DNA from 3 places in the Pseudomonas sp. PS02288 genome. Region 2 is predicted to be linked to each of the others. Evidence: predicted binding sites of a transcription regulator. Region 2 holds the regulator's gene; each other region holds the start of a gene.
What was found. The regulator FliA, encoded in region 2, starts transcription of late flagellar genes. The targets are predictions, from matches to a motif close to CTAAAGTTTNNNNNNNNNNNGCCGNTAA.
Positions count from the first base shown of each region.

Region 1: a site for FliA is predicted at 2,460-2,487, ahead of QMX85_RS16815 (methyl-accepting chemotaxis protein). Genes of this name have one in related genera too.
Region 3: a site for FliA is predicted at 1,467-1,494, ahead of motA (flagellar motor stator protein MotA). Genes of this name have one in related genera too.

Region 1 is NZ_JASCPA010000045.1:109-5,060, reverse strand. It holds gene QMX85_RS16840 (phosphoribosyl-ATP diphosphatase) at 1-276, shown strand, start outside; gene QMX85_RS16835 (twin-arginine translocase TatA/TatE family subunit) at 293-535, shown strand; gene tatB (Sec-independent protein translocase protein TatB) at 539-925, shown strand; gene tatC (twin-arginine translocase subunit TatC) at 922-1,704, shown strand; gene QMX85_RS16820 (16S rRNA (uracil(1498)-N(3))-methyltransferase) at 1,701-2,408, shown strand; gene QMX85_RS16815 (methyl-accepting chemotaxis protein) at 2,538-4,451, shown strand; gene QMX85_RS16810 (UPF0158 family protein) at 4,543-4,952, shown strand, end outside.
Region 2 is NZ_JASCPA010000001.1:154,884-159,835, forward strand. It holds gene flhF (flagellar biosynthesis protein FlhF) at 1-1,312, shown strand, start outside; gene fleN (flagellar synthesis regulator FleN) at 1,365-2,198, shown strand; gene fliA (RNA polymerase sigma factor FliA) at 2,195-2,944, shown strand; gene QMX85_RS00720 (chemotaxis response regulator CheY) at 3,024-3,398, shown strand; gene QMX85_RS00725 (protein phosphatase CheZ) at 3,418-4,212, shown strand; gene QMX85_RS00730 (chemotaxis protein CheA) at 4,394-4,952, shown strand, end outside.
Region 3 is NZ_JASCPA010000003.1:118,698-123,649, forward strand. It holds gene QMX85_RS02900 (HDOD domain-containing protein) at 1-1,434, opposite strand, end outside; gene motA (flagellar motor stator protein MotA) at 1,550-2,401, shown strand; gene motB (flagellar motor protein MotB) at 2,412-3,542, shown strand; gene rsgA (small ribosomal subunit biogenesis GTPase RsgA) at 3,580-4,611, opposite strand; gene QMX85_RS02920 (class I SAM-dependent methyltransferase) at 4,738-4,952, shown strand, end outside.

The sequences.
Region 1 (4,952 bases), on a different contig from region 2:
GACAGTTCCTACGTAGCCAGCCTGTACCACAAGGGTCTGAACAAGATCCTGGAAAAACTCGGCGAGGAATCGGTGGAAACCATCCTCGCCGCCAAGGACGCCGCCAATAGCGGCGACTGCAGCGACCTGATCTACGAAACCGCCGACCTATGGTTCCACAGCCTAGTCATGCTCGCCGCCCTCGGCCAGCATCCGCAGGCCGTGCTGGACGAACTGGACCGGCGCTTCGGCCTCTCCGGGCATGCCGAAAAGGCCGCCCGCTCCGACTCCCACTAATCACACGAGGTTCTCCATGGGCATTTTCGACTGGAAACACTGGATCGTCATTCTCATCGTCGTAGTACTGGTTTTCGGCACCAAGAAGCTCAAGGGCCTGGGCGCGGATGTCGGCGAATCGATCAAGGGCTTCCGCAAGGCGATGAACGACGACGAGCGCCCGACCGAAGAGCCGAAGGCCTCGACCACGCCGCTCGAGCAGCCGCACACCATCGACGCCCAGGCGCACAAGGTCGAAGAGCCGGCGCGCAAGGATTAATCCATGTTCGGTATCAGCTTCGGCGAACTGCTGCTGATCGCCCTGGTGGCGTTGCTGGTTCTCGGACCGGAGCGCCTGCCGGGCGCGGCGCGTACCGCCGGCCTTTGGGTGGGCCGGCTCAAGCGCAGCTTCAATGCGATCAAGCAGGAAGTGGAGCGCGAAATCGGCGCCGACGAGATTCGCCGGCAGCTGCACAACGAGAACATCCTGTCGCTGGAGCGCGAGATGAAGCGCAGCATCCAGCCGCCGACGAACACCACGCCGGAGCAGCCCGCCGCCGCTTCGCCGGAGACCGTGGAGGCCGCGCTGCATCCCGAGCCGAAGAGCGATGCCCTATCGCCGCCAGCAGTCGACACCCCCGTCACGCCAGAGCCGCCGCGCAACCCATGAGCGAGATACCGGAACAGGACCAGGAAATGCCCCTGGTTTCGCACCTCACCGAGCTACGCACGCGCCTGCTGCGCTGCGTGGCCGCGGTCTTCCTGATTTTCATCAGCCTGCTGTACTTCTCCAAGCAGATCTACGCCTACGCCTCGGAACCGCTGCGGCGCTTTCTCCCCGAAGGCGCGACGATGATCTCCATCGATCCGGCCTCGGCGTTCCTCGCGCCATTGAAGCTGACCATGATCGTCTCGGTGCTGCTGGCGATGCCCATCATCCTCGGACAGATCTGGGGCTTCATCGCGCCGGGCCTGTACAAGCACGAGAAGCGCATCGCCGTGCCGATGCTGGCGTCGAGCATCGTGCTGTTCTACGCCGGCATGGCCTTCGCGTATTACCTGGTGTTCCCGCTGATGTTCCATTTCTTCATCAGCCAGGCGCCGGAAGGCGTCACCACGATGACCGACGTGAACAGCTATCTGGATTTCCTGACCCTGCTGTTCGCCTTCGGCCTGACCTTCGAGATTCCGGTCGCGGTGGTCCTGCTGACGCTGATCGGCGTCGTCGACGTCGCCTACCTGAAGAAGATCCGCCCTTACGTGATCATCGGCTGCTTCGTGGTCGGGATGATCCTCACCCCGCCGGACCCCATGTCGCAGACCCTGCTGGCCGTGCCGATGTGGATGCTCTTCGAGGTCGGCCTGCTGTTCTCGCGCTTCGTGCGCAAGAGCCGCGACGAGCGCGAAGAAGCCGAAAGCACCGACCAGCCGCCCGCACCACTGCCGTGAACCTGCTGTTGCTGGAAGACGCCGACTTCGTCGCGGCGGACCGGGCCATCCTGCGCGATCGCCGCCTCACCCATCTGCATGACGTGCACCGCGCCGAGGCCGGCGACAGCCTGCGCGTCGGCCGCCTGGGCGGAGCGATGGGCACGGCGCGCCTGCTGCGGCTGCAAGCCGACGAAGCGGAACTGCAGGTCGATCTCGACCAGGCACCTCCGGCCAAGCTGCCGCTGACCCTGCTGCTCGCCCTGCCGCGCCCGAAGATGCTTCGCCGCGTGCTGCAGACAGTCGCCGCCATGGGCGTTCCGCGGCTGGTCCTGCTGAACAGCTACCGGGTGGAAAAGAGCTTCTGGCAGACGCCCTTCCTCGAGCCTGCCGCGATCCGCGAACAGCTGATTCTCGGTCTGGAACAGGCGCGCGACACGGTGCTGCCGGATGTGAGTATCGAGAAGCGCTTCAAGCCCTTCGTAGAGGATCGACTGGCATCGGTCGCTGCCGACAGCCTCGGTCTGATCGCCCACCCGGGCGACTACCCTGCCTGCCCGCGCGGCATCGACGCTCCGGTGACGCTGGCGATCGGCCCGGAAGGTGGCTGGATTCCCTATGAAGTCGAGAAGATGATCGCGGCGGGACTGGCGCCCGTGCAGCTCGGCGATCGCATCCTGCGGGTCGAAACCGCCGTCACCGCCCTCCTCGCACGCCTGTACTGAACCCGCGCCCTGCGGATTTTCACGGTTCGCTTCTAAAATTGTCCTACACCTTTATAGAGTCGCGACCTGCGGCCGATAAGCGCAGCATCCCGCCCCCAGGGAATGGCCTTCTTGTCGTGGAGACACGCGATGGACTGGTTCGACAACCTTAGCGTCAAACTCAAACTCGCCCTGGGCTTCGGCCTGGTGCTGCTGCTTACCCTGCTGATCACCCTAACCGGCTGGTTCAGCCTGGGACAGACCATCGAGCGAGGAGACAAACTGGGCGCGGCCGCGCGCTTCGGCGAAATGACCAAGGACCTGAACGTCTCCCGCCTGCAGTATCTGATCAAGCAAGAGCCCGCCACAGCCGAACGGCTGCGTGGCCGCCTCAAGGACATCGACAAGATCTCCGACGACCTGGGCGCGACCCTCGACCCCGACGACATGGAACTGGTTGGCGAGCAGGACGCCACCAATGACGCCTACCAGAAAGCCATCGAGCTGCTTGGCCAGGCCTACCAGACCCGCGAGGCTGCCCGCGCCAGCCTTGGCAGCAATGCCGATCACGCCGTGCAACTGATCACCGCCCTGGAGCAGCGCGTGCTCGGTGACAGCGCGCTCGACGATGCTACCCGGCTCGCCGAGTTCCGCCTCGTCGCCCAACTGCGCCTCGCTGTGCAGCAGGCGCGCTACCAGGTGCGCGGCTACACCTACAGCAACGATCCGAGCGTGCAACAGACCGCGCTCGACGCCGTCGACGCCGCCATCGGCAGCATCACCCAACTGGGCCAGCAGACCGGCGCGGCGGATGCCAGCCTGGGCGAAATCGCCACCGCCCTGCAGGCTTACCGTAATGCTGTCGTACAGTTCCGGACCGCCAGCGATGCGGCTGCCGCTCAGTTCGCCGCCATGCAGAGCGAGGGTGAGCGCTTCCTGCAGATCGCCCAGCAGCTCTACCAGATCCAGAACGAGAAGCGCACCAGCGAAACCGGGCGTACCCGCGGGCTGCTCGCGATCAGCGCCGCGCTGGCGCTGCTGATCGGCGTGTTCGCCGCGGCGTTGATCACCCGGCAGATCACCCGCCCCCTCAACCTCACCCTGGTCGCGGCGGAACGTATCGCGTCCGGCGACCTAGGCCAGGACATTCAGGTGCGGCGCAAGGACGAACTGGGCCAGTTACAGAAGAGCATGCAGCGCATGACCCTCAACCTGCGCGAGCTGATCGGGCATATCCGCGACGGCGTCACCCAGATCGCCAGCGCCGCCGAACAGCTGTCCGCGGTCACCGAGCAGACTAGCGCCGGGGTGAACAGCCAGAAGAGCGAGACCGACCAGGTCGCCACCGCGATGAACGAGATGGCCGCCACTGTGCAGGAAGTCGCACGCAACGCCGAGGAAGCCTCGCTCGCCGCCAGCACTGCCGATCGCCAGGCTCGTGAGGGCGAAACCGCGGTGAACGACGCGGTGGGGCAGATGGATCGCCTGGCCGCCGAAGTGAGCCGCTCCAACGACGCGGTCGGCCTGCTCAAGCAGGAAAGCGAGCGCATCGGCAGCGTGCTCGACGTAATCAAGTCAGTCGCCGAGCAGACCAACCTGCTGGCGCTCAACGCCGCCATCGAGGCCGCCCGTGCCGGGGACGCCGGACGCGGTTTCGCCGTGGTCGCCGACGAAGTACGCGGCCTGGCGCAACGCACGCAGAAATCCACCGAGGAGATCGAGGAGCTGATCGCGGGCCTGCAGAGCGGCACTCAGCGCGCCGCCAGCCTGATGGACAGCAGCCGGGCACTGACCGAAAGCACGGTCGAGCTGACCCGCAGCGCCGGCAGCCGTCTCGGCGACATCGCCCGGGCGGTGTCGACCATCCAGGCGATGAACCAGCAGATTGCCGCCGCGGCCGAACAGCAGGGGGTGGTCGCCGAGGAGATCAACCGCAGCGTCATCAACGTGCGCGACATCTCCGAGCAGACCGCCTCGTCCAGTGAGGAGACCGCGGCCTCGAGCGTCGAGCTGGCCCGCCTGGGCGCCGAACTGCAACAGCGCGTGGCGCGCTTCCGAACCTGATCGCCCCGTCGTCGGCGCCCGCGCGAAGGGCGCCGCACGGGTCGCCGTAGCTATGGTCTACTGCGGGTGGAAACCCCAGGAGGCCGACGATATGCGCGTATTGACCATCGACATGCACCGCCTGGAACGCGCACTGGACGATCCGGGCCCCCTCGAGCACTACCTCGATCTGCACAGCGGCCAGCTGATCTCGCTGGATGCCGACGACCCAGACACGCAAACCCTCTATCAGCTGGAAAGCGATCCCGAGCGCTATGCCGGCATCCCGCCGCTGGACACCGCCGACCGCATCGACATGCGCGAGGCATTCCTCTTCGACCTGCACGACCCGCACGCCCATCCGCTGCTGGCGGCGGCCCTGCAGAGCCGGCGACCGCTGCGCACCTTCGGCTACGAGCTGGAGCAGTTTCCCGCTGCACGCCAAGCCTGGCCGATCTATGAAAAGGCCCGGCTGCACGAGCTGGCGCTGAACTGGCTGATGGAACTGGGACTGGAGCCGGC
Region 2 (4,952 bases):
CTTCTTCGCCGCCGACATGCGTCAAGCCATGAAGCTGGTTCGTGATGAGCTCGGGGCCGATGCCGCGATCATCGCCAACCGCCGGGTTGCCGGCGGCGTGGAGCTGACTGCCGCGCTCGACTACCAGATGCCGTCCGAGCCGGTTCGCCAGCCGAACGCCGAGCTTGAGGCCGAGCTGCGCAAGACCCAGGCGAAGATCGCGTCGGCCCACGCCGAACTGGCCGTGCGCGCCGCTGGCGAAGTGGTCAAGGACCGCCAGCTGTTCGCCAACGAGCCGCTGGTTGCCCCGGAGCTGCCGACCTCGAAGGTCACCGCGCGTCCGCAGGCCCCGGTACAGCCGGCCGCCGTCACCGCCGCTCCGGCCGGCGATTCGCGCGCGCTGGATGCCATGCGCCACGAACTCAATGGCCTGCGTGAACTGATCGAAGTGCAGCTCGGCTCGTTCGCTTGGACCCAGATGCAGAGTCAGCGTCCGCAGCAGGCCAACCTCTGGCGTCGCCTGCAACGCCTCGGCCTGCCGGCGGAAATCGCCCGCGCGCTGCTGGACAAGGTCGGCCAGGTGCAGGAGCCGCGTCAGGCCTGGCGCATGGTTCTCGCCTACCTGGCCCACGCGATCAAGACTCCGGCCCAGGAACCGCTGGAAGAGGGCGGCGTGATCGCCCTGGTCGGCCCGGCCGGCATGGGCAAGACCACCACCCTGGCGAAGATGGCGGCGCGCTACGTGCTCAAGTACGGCGCCCAGCATGTGGCGCTGGTGAGCATGGACAGCTACCGCATCGGTGCCCAGGAGCAGCTCAAGACCCTCGGCCGCATCCTCAACGTCTCGGTGACCCAGGTCGATCCGGGCAGCTCGCTGACCCAGGCCATCGCCCCGCTGGCGAAGAAGCGCGTGATCCTGATCGACACCGCCGGCCTGCCGAACAACGATCCGGCCCTGCGCATGCAGCTCGAAGCACTCGCCAGCCGCGGCCTGAAGTCGAAGAACTACCTCGTCATGGCGGCCACCAGCCAGAGCCAGGTGCTCAAGGCCGCGTATCATAGCTACAAGCGTTGCGGCCTGGTCGGTTGTGTGCTGACCAAGCTGGACGAGGCGGCCAGCCTCGGCGAAGTGCTCGGGCTGGCAATCAGCCAGCGTCTGCCGGTAGCCTATCTGGCCGATGGCCCGCGAATCCCGGATGATCTGCACGTTCCGCGCAGCCATCAGCTGGTGAGCCGCGCCGTCGCCCTGCAAGCCCCGGAAGAACCCAGTGAAGATGCAATGGCCGACATGTTCGCCGGCCTCTACAACAACTCGGCGCGTCGCGTCGGCTAATTGACCGTCGAGAGACAGTTGCCTGCTCAGTCGCAGACAAGGTGTAAGAGAAATGGCTAGTTTGCATCCAGTTCAAGTGATCGCGGTGACCGGTGGGAAGGGCGGCGTTGGCAAGACCAACGTGTCCGTCAACCTGTCGCTGGCCCTGGCCGACCTCGGCCGGCGGGTGATGCTGCTCGACGCCGACCTGGGTCTGGCCAACGTCGACGTGCTCCTCGGTCTTTCGCCCAAGCGCACCCTGGCCGATGTCATCGACGGCCAGTGCGACCTGCGCGACGTCCTGCTGCAAGGCCCTGGCGGCGTGCGCATCGTGCCCGCCGCTTCCGGCACCCAGAGCATGGTGCAGCTGACGCCGATGCAGCACGCCGGCCTGATCCAGGCGTTCAGCGACATCAGCGACAACATCGACGTGCTGGTCATCGACACCGCGGCCGGCATCGGCGACGGCGTGGTCAGCTTCGTCCGTGCCGCCCAGGAAGTGCTGGTGGTGGTCTGCGACGAGCCGACCTCGATCACCGACGCCTACGCGCTGATCAAGCTGCTCAACCGCGACTACGGCATGAACCGTTTCCGGGTGCTGGCGAATATGGCGCACAGCCCCCAGGAAGGTCGCAATCTGTTTGCTAAGCTCACCAAGGTCACCGACCGCTTCCTCGACGTCGCCCTGCAGTACGTGGGTGCCGTGCCTTACGACGAGTCGGTGCGCAAAGCCGTACAGAAGCAGCGCGCTGTCTATGAAGCTTTTCCGCGCTCCAAGTGTGCGCTGGCGTTCAAGGCGATCGCGCAGAAAGTCGACACCTGGCCATTGCCGGCCAACCCGCGCGGTCACCTCGAGTTTTTCGTCGAGCGTCTGGTTAAACCGACTACCGCAGACTCACCCGTATGACAGCCGCCAGTGGACTTCGTATGTACAGCAAATCGCAGGCGAAGGACTCGCAAACTCAGCTCATCGAGCGTTATGCACCGTTGGTCAAGCGGATCGCCTACCACCTGTTGGCCCGGCTTCCGGCCAGCGTGCAGGTGGAGGACCTGATGCAGGCCGGAATGATCGGCCTGCTCGAGGCTGCCAAGAAGTACGACTCGGGCAAGGGCGCCAGTTTCGAGACTTACGCCGGAATCCGTATCCGTGGGGCGATGCTCGACGAGGTGCGCAAGGGCGACTGGGCTCCGCGTTCCGTGCATCGCAACAGCCGCATGGTCAGCGACGCCATCCGCGCCGTCGAGGCGAGAACGGGCAGAGACGCTAAAGATCAAGAGGTTGCGGCCGAACTTAAATTGAGTCTTGAAGAGTACTACGGCATCCTGAGCGACACTCAGGGCAGCCGACTGTTCAGCTTCGACGACCTCCTGCAGGAAGGCGAGCACGGTTCGGGCCTGCACGAGGACGGTAGCTTCACCCATTACGAACCCGCTCGCGATCTGGAGGATGACCGCTTCCAGGGGGCCTTGGCCGACGCCATCGCCAATCTTCCGGAACGCGAGCGGCTGGTTCTTTCGCTGTACTACGACGAAGAACTGAATCTGAAGGAAATCGGCGAGGTGCTGGGGGTCAGCGAGTCGCGCGTCAGCCAGTTGCACAGCCAGTGTGCCGCGCGTTTGCGGGCACGTCTGGTTGAATGGCGCGCGCACTGAGGCAGCCGGTTTCACGCTTGCGAGGCGCGCGCTGCGAGGCGGCGTTTGGGATTGTACGGAGGTCGACTTGGACAAGAACATGAAAATCCTCATCGTGGACGACTTCTCCACGATGAGACGGATCATCAAGAACCTCCTGCGTGACCTGGGGTTCACCAATACCGCGGAGGCCGACGACGGCACCACGGCATTACCGATGCTGCACAGCGGCAGCTTCGACTTCCTGGTCACCGACTGGAACATGCCCAACATGTCCGGGATCGATCTGCTGCGTGCGGTGCGCGCCGATGATCGACTCAAGCACCTTCCCGTGCTCATGGTGACTGCTGAAGCCAAGCGCGATCAGATCATCGAGGCGGCCCAGGCCGGCGTGAACGGGTATGTGGTCAAACCCTTCACGGCCCAGGTACTGAAAGAGAAGATCGAAAAGATCTTCGAGCGGGTCAACGGCTGATGTTCGCCTCGAGGGCGCTATGGATCACGACAACATCTCTATGGGCGATGACTTCGAGTCGACCCTGAAGTCCCATGCCCGTCAGCTGACCGAAAGCCTCGAAAAAGGCAACTTCGCTGATGTGGTGCAAATCATCCATCAACTGAATCAGGTCCGCGATCGCGGTCTGTACCAGGAAGTCGGCAAGCTCACCCGCGAGCTACACAATGCCATCGTCAACTTCCAGCTCGATCCCCGTGTTCCGCACGCGCAGGAAGTGTCGCAGATCTCCGATGCCACCGAGCGTCTCTCCTACGTGGTGACGATGACCGAGCGTGCGGCCAACCGCACGATGGATCTGGTGGAAGAGTGCGCGCCGGTGGTCAACGGCATGGCCGACGAGGCCCAGAGCCTGAGCGTCGAATGGCAGCGCTTCATGCGCCGCGAAATCGGGGCTGACGCCTTTCGCGAGCTGGCCAAGCGTGTCGAGCTGTTCCTCGCGCGCAGCGAGCGGGACGGCGCCAAGCTCTCCGGCCACCTGAACGACATTCTTCTGGCGCAGGATTACCAGGACCTCACCGGTCAGGTGATCAAGCGTGTCACCACCCTGGTCACCGAAGTCGAGAGCAATCTGCTCAAGCTGATGCTCATGGCCAGCCAGGTCGATCGTTTCGCCGGCATCAAGCACGACCACGAAGGGCTGCGTGCCGAGCAAGAAAAACAACAAAAAGAGTCCTCCCGGGGTGAAGGTCCGCAGATTCATGCCGATAAGCGTGATGACGTCGTATCCGGTCAGGACGATGTCGACGATCTGCTATCCAGTCTTGGATTCTAGGACCCGTCGACGTTTTGGTTACGGCCACGACCTAGGCGTTTTCGCAGGGCAAGGAAGGAGGAGAGAAGTTGGTTGCTCCAGATGAACGACGAGTGACGCCGGCCTGCGAAAAACGCGCCCCGTCCCTGCGGCTCAACGCGGTTCGCGACGAAACGTCAACAGATCCTATGGGAAGGTGGAAATGAGCTTCGACGCCGATGAAGAGATTCTCCAGGACTTCCTGGTAGAGGCCGGCGAGATTCTCGAGCAGCTGTCGGAGCAGTTGGTGGAGCTGGAAAGCCGCCCTGACGACATGAACCTGCTGAATGCGATCTTTCGCGGTTTTCACACCGTCAAGGGCGGCGCGGGTTTCCTGCAGCTGAACGAGCTGGTGGAGTGCTGCCATATCGCCGAGAACGTCTTCGACATCCTGCGCAAGGGCGAACGCCGCGTGGATGCCGAGCTGATGGATGTGGTGCTGCAGGCGCTCGATGCGGTGAACGCGATGTTCGCCGAAGTGCGCGAGCGAACCGCGCCGACGCCGGCGCCGCGCGAACTCCTCGCCGCGCTTTCTCGTCTGGCCGCCCCGGCTTCTGCCGCAGCGCCGGCCGAAGCGCCTCCTGAAGAGCCCGCCGCCGAAGTCGAGCCCGTGGTTCAGGCCGAGGCGTCGGCTGCAGAGCCTTCGGGCGACATCACCGACAGCGAGTTCGAGCAGCTGCTCAGCGCGATCGGCGAACCCGCCCAGGCTCCGGTCGCCAGCG
Region 3 (4,952 bases), on a different contig from region 2:
CCCGTCCTGATCGAGCGCCAGCAGCAGCGCGACCTTGCCGTTGTAGGCAATCGAGCACAGCAGCAGATGCTCGCCGGAGAACAGGGTTTTCAGGCCGCCCGGGATCAGCGCCGCATACTGGGCGCTGTTCTGCGGATTCAGGCGCAGTTGCCCGGGTGCGCTCACCAGGCGCTGCAGCACCTGGCTGTTCGCCGGCGCGAGGTTCAGCTGCCCGGCGTCCCTGGGCAGGCCGAAGGTCTGCTGGACCGTCAGGCGCTGGTGGCTGCGATCGACGAGCAGCAGCATCCCGCGGCGCATGCCGCAGGCTTTCAGGGCGACGCCGGCGGTGGCCAGCAGTTGTTGCAGGTTGGCGAAGCCGCTTGGCTCGGCGAGCAGGTAGCCACATTGCCTGCGCCACTCGGCGAGTTGCTCGGCCTTGGGTGCTGCGGCCTGCGCCGGCGCCTGCTGCAGACGGCGTGCCTGCCAGGGCCAGATCAGCGCCCGCGCCGGGTGCCAGAGATCGGCATCGCAGCGGTGCAGGCGTGCGCTGGCCGCGGCCTGCTGGTGAATCGCCTGCTGCAGCTCATCCAGCGGAATCTGCAGGTAGAGGCCGGCCCAGCGCTGCCAGCGCAGGCTGTGCGGGCTGTCCCAGGCATCGTGGGCGGACAGCGCCAGGCCGTTGGCCAGCAGCACCGTGTTGGAGGGCTGGGTCAGCCAGCGGCGCAGCGGCGGGTCGGCATCGAGCAACTGTTGCTGGTGCAGCGGATGGGCGTTCTCCCTGGCGATATGCAGTGCCTTGACCAGCAGTCGGCGGTCGTTGCCCAGCAGGCGATAGCCCTGGACGATCCACGCCGGCAGCCGCCAGTGTTCGGCCAGCGCCTGGCACAGGCGCACAGCAGGCACGCCGAGCAGGTCGCGTTCGACCTTGCTCGCCGGTTCGTGCTGGCCGAGCACACGCCGCTCCCAGGTGGCGAAGAGTGTCGGGTGCGCCACCAGCAGCGGCCACAGCGGCGAGAGGAACAACAGGCTGCCCCAATGGATTTCCTGCCAGAGCCGCGCCAGGCGCGCGCCGAACAACCCGCTGGCTTGCTGGCTGGCATGCTGGCCTATCAGCTGCATCTGGCGCAGCGATTGGGGAATCTGCCGTTCGTCGACGGCCGGCAGGCGCTGCAACAGCTCCTCGGCACGCTTGAGGCCCAGTCGGGTGAGGGCCTGCTCGAGGCTTTCCGCCGGCTCGCCCAATGCCCCGGTCCGACGATTCGCTTCGCGCAGCACCGCAAGTGCCAAGGCTGGGCTATCTTCAATCAGGTCGGCGATCTCACGCAGTGATCGCTGGTTGTCGGAGAGTGCCAGACTCACCTGGCGATGATGGCCCGCCGGTATCGGCAGGCGAATGTCATCGAGTTGCTTGAGCCAACCTTCTAGCGTGCGGGGTACGGGCAATTCGGTCGGCATGGCGGGGTCGGCTGGCTTTTACCCGGGAGGGCCTATAGTCTGGCGCAAATTTTCCGATAAATAGAAGGGCTGTTTTGGCAGCTCCCCTTTCTATTCCTCTCAAGCGTCCCTTTTTATGGCAAAAATCATCGGCATCATCGTCGTATTCGCCAGCGTGCTCGGCGGATACGTGCTTTCCCACGGCAAGATCGGCGCGCTCATCCAGCCGTTCGAAGTCATGATCATCGGCGGCGCGGCGCTGGGGGCCTTCCTCCAGGCCAACCCCGGCAGCACCTTCATGCATGTGTTCAAGAAGTCGCTGAAGATGTTCGGTTCGCGCTTCAACCACGCCTACTACCTGGAAATCCTCAAGCTGCTCTACGAGATCCTCAACAAGAGTCGCCGCGAGGGGATGATGGCCATCGAGGCCGATGTCGAGGACCCCGCCGCCAGCCCGATCTTCAGCAAGTACCCCGGCATCCTCAAGGACGCCGGAATGACCGCCTACATCTGCGACTACCTGCGCATCATGTCGTCCGGCAACATGGCGCCGCACGAGTTGGAGGGGCTCTTCGACATGGAGCTCGCCAGCATCAAGGAGGAACTGGAGCATCCGGCCCACGCGGTCAACCGTGTCGCGGACGGCCTGCCGGGTTTCGGTATCGTCGCCGCGGTGCTGGGCATCGTGGTCACCATGGCGCTGCTCGGCGAAGTGGCTCAGGCCGAGCTTGGCACCCACGTCGGCGCGGCGCTGGTCGGCACCTTTCTCGGTATTCTCGCGGCCTACGGCTTCTTCGGCCCGCTCTCGGTCTCGCTGGAACACGATGCCAAGGAAGAGCTGAACGTATACGAGGCGATCAAGGCAACGCTGGTTTCCTCAGCATCCGGCATGCCGCCGACCCTTGCGGTGGAGTTCGGGCGCAAGGTGCTGTTCCCGGCGCACCGGCCGAGTTTCACCGAGCTCGAACAGGCGATGCGCGGCAGCTGAGGCCTGAACCATGGAAAACAACCAGCCGATCATCGTAAAGCGGGTCAAGAAGATCGCCGGCGGGCACCACGGCGGTGCCTGGAAGATCGCCTTCGCCGACTTCGCGACCGCCATGATGGCGTTCTTCCTGGTGCTCTGGCTGATGTCCTCGGCCACCCCCGAGCAGAAGAAGGCCATCGCCGGCTACTTCCAGGACCCGATCGGCTTCACCGAAAGCGCCAGCCCCTACGTGATCGACCTTGGCGGTACGCCGACGCCGGCGCCGGATCGCACCCTAAACCCGGAAATCCAGGCCCAGCCCGACGGCGACGAGACCCGCATCAGCCCGGACAGCGAGGACCTCAAGCTGCAGGGCGAGCAGACCAAGGACCCGAGCAAGCTCGATGCGGAGACGATCGAGGCGCAGAAGGCGGAAAAACTCGCCGAACAGGTGGAAAACGAGCGCCTCGAACTGCTGCTGCAGGAGCTGCAGAACAAGGTCGACGAAAGCCCCGAGCTGAAGCGCTTCAAGGACCAGATCCTGTTCGAGATCACCCCCAACGGCCTGCGCATCCAGATCCAGGACGCCGCCAACCGGCCGATGTTCGCCTTGGGCAGTGCACAGTTGCAGCCGTATTTCGAGGACATCCTGCTGAGCATGTCCGACACCATCAAGGCGGTGCCGAACAAGATCAGCATCAGCGGGCATACCGATGCCACGCCCTTCGTTGGTGGCGCGGGCGGGATGGGCAACTGGGAGCTTTCCGCCGGGCGCGCGAACGCCGCGCGCCGCGCGCTGGTGACCGGCGGCTATCCGGAGGAGCAGGTGGCTCGGGTGGTCGGCTATGCCTCGTCGGTGCCTTTCGATCGCGAAAATCCGCTGAATCCGGTCAACCGTCGGATCGACATCACGGTGCTGACGAAGAAGGCCGAGCGCGCCATCGAAGGCAGCCAGAGCCCCGGCGGCCAGCCGCCGGCGGATAAGCAAAAGCCTGCCGAGCCTGAGGCCGCTCCCACTCACGAGCCGGGCATGCCGGTTCCCGCCCCCGCGTCGGGCGGAGCGCCCGGTGCTTCGAATGCGGCGCCGTCGCCGGGTGTCGCTACGCGGCAGAACGTCTTCGAACAGGGTGGATTGCGCGTGGAGCGCCGCGCCGATCGGTAAACCGCCCGCGTCCCTCGATCGGGGGGCGCCGACTTTCTTAGAAGTCCGCGTCCGGCAGGCTGGCGATGATGTGCCGGTAACTGGCCATCCGTTGTGGCTGGATGCGCCCTTCCTCGAGCGCCTTGAGCAGTGCGCAACCGGGTTCGCGGTCGTGCTTGCAGTCGCGGAAGCGGCAGGTGCCGAGCAGGTCGGCGAACTCGATGAAACCGGCTTCCACATCGTCGCGGCTCACATGGCCGAGGCCGAATTCGCGGATGCCGGGGGAATCGATCAGCTCGCCGCCACCGGGGAAGTGGAACAGCCGGGCGGTCGTGGTGGTGTGCGTGCCCTTGCCGGTGACTTCCGAAAGCCCGCCGACGCGGGTGTCGACGCCCGGCAGCAGGCTGTTCACCAGGGATGACTTGCCGACCCCGGACTGCCCGACGAACACGCTGACGTGGCCGTCCAGCCGCGCCTGCAGCGCCTCCATGCCACCGCCTTCGTGGGCGGAAACCTCCATCAGCGGGTAGCCGAGCTGGCGATACACGGCCAGCAGCGCGTTCAGCCGCGGGCCGTTCTGTTCATCCACCAGGTCGGCCTTGTTCAGCAGCAGCAAGGGCCGGATGCCGGCGTGTTCGGCGGCGATCAGGTAGCGGTCGATCAGGTTGGCGTGGGGCTCGGGCAGCGGGGCGAAGACGATCACGATCAGATCGACGTTGGCCGCCACCGGCTTGAGCTGCCCGCGGCTGTCCGGGCGGCACAGCTCGGAATTGCGCGGCAGCTGGGCGACGATCACGCCATTGCCCTGGTTGCCGGCGCGCCAGACGACGCGGTCGCCAGTGACCAGCGCCGGCAGGTTGGCGCGCAGGTGGCAGCGGAATACCTGACCGCGGATTTCGCCGTCCTCGGCTTCCACCTCGACCTGCACGCCGAAGTGCGCGATCACCAGGCCGGTCTGCTCCGGCCCCAGGTCGCCGCCCTCGAGTTCGTCGAGCGTGCGCGACTCGCGCTTGGCCGCACGGGCGGCGCGTTCTTCCTGGACTTTCTCGATGCGCCAGCTTTGCCGGCGGTTGAGTTGGCGTTTGGCCATGGTGTGCGGTGACTGCTGGATGGTTCGGCCGGCGAGTCTAGCATGCGGGCACTCGCATCACTGGCGCCGCGCGGCGGCTCCATTACACTGCGCGGCCTGGCGAACGAGACGGAAGCAGGCCCTGGGATGCTGATACGCGAATTGAACGGGCTGGGTCGGGGCGTCCCGCTGCTGCTCGCGCTGCTGCTGCAACTGGTCGCCGCGGCGCTGGTGATGGCGCTGGTGATGCTGGCGGTAAAGGGATTGCACTGGCGACCACCGCTGCTCGGCGCGGCGCTTCTGCAGGGGGCGTTGGCGGCTTCGCTGGGGCGTTGGCTGGGACTCTCGCCGTGGTGGCTGCC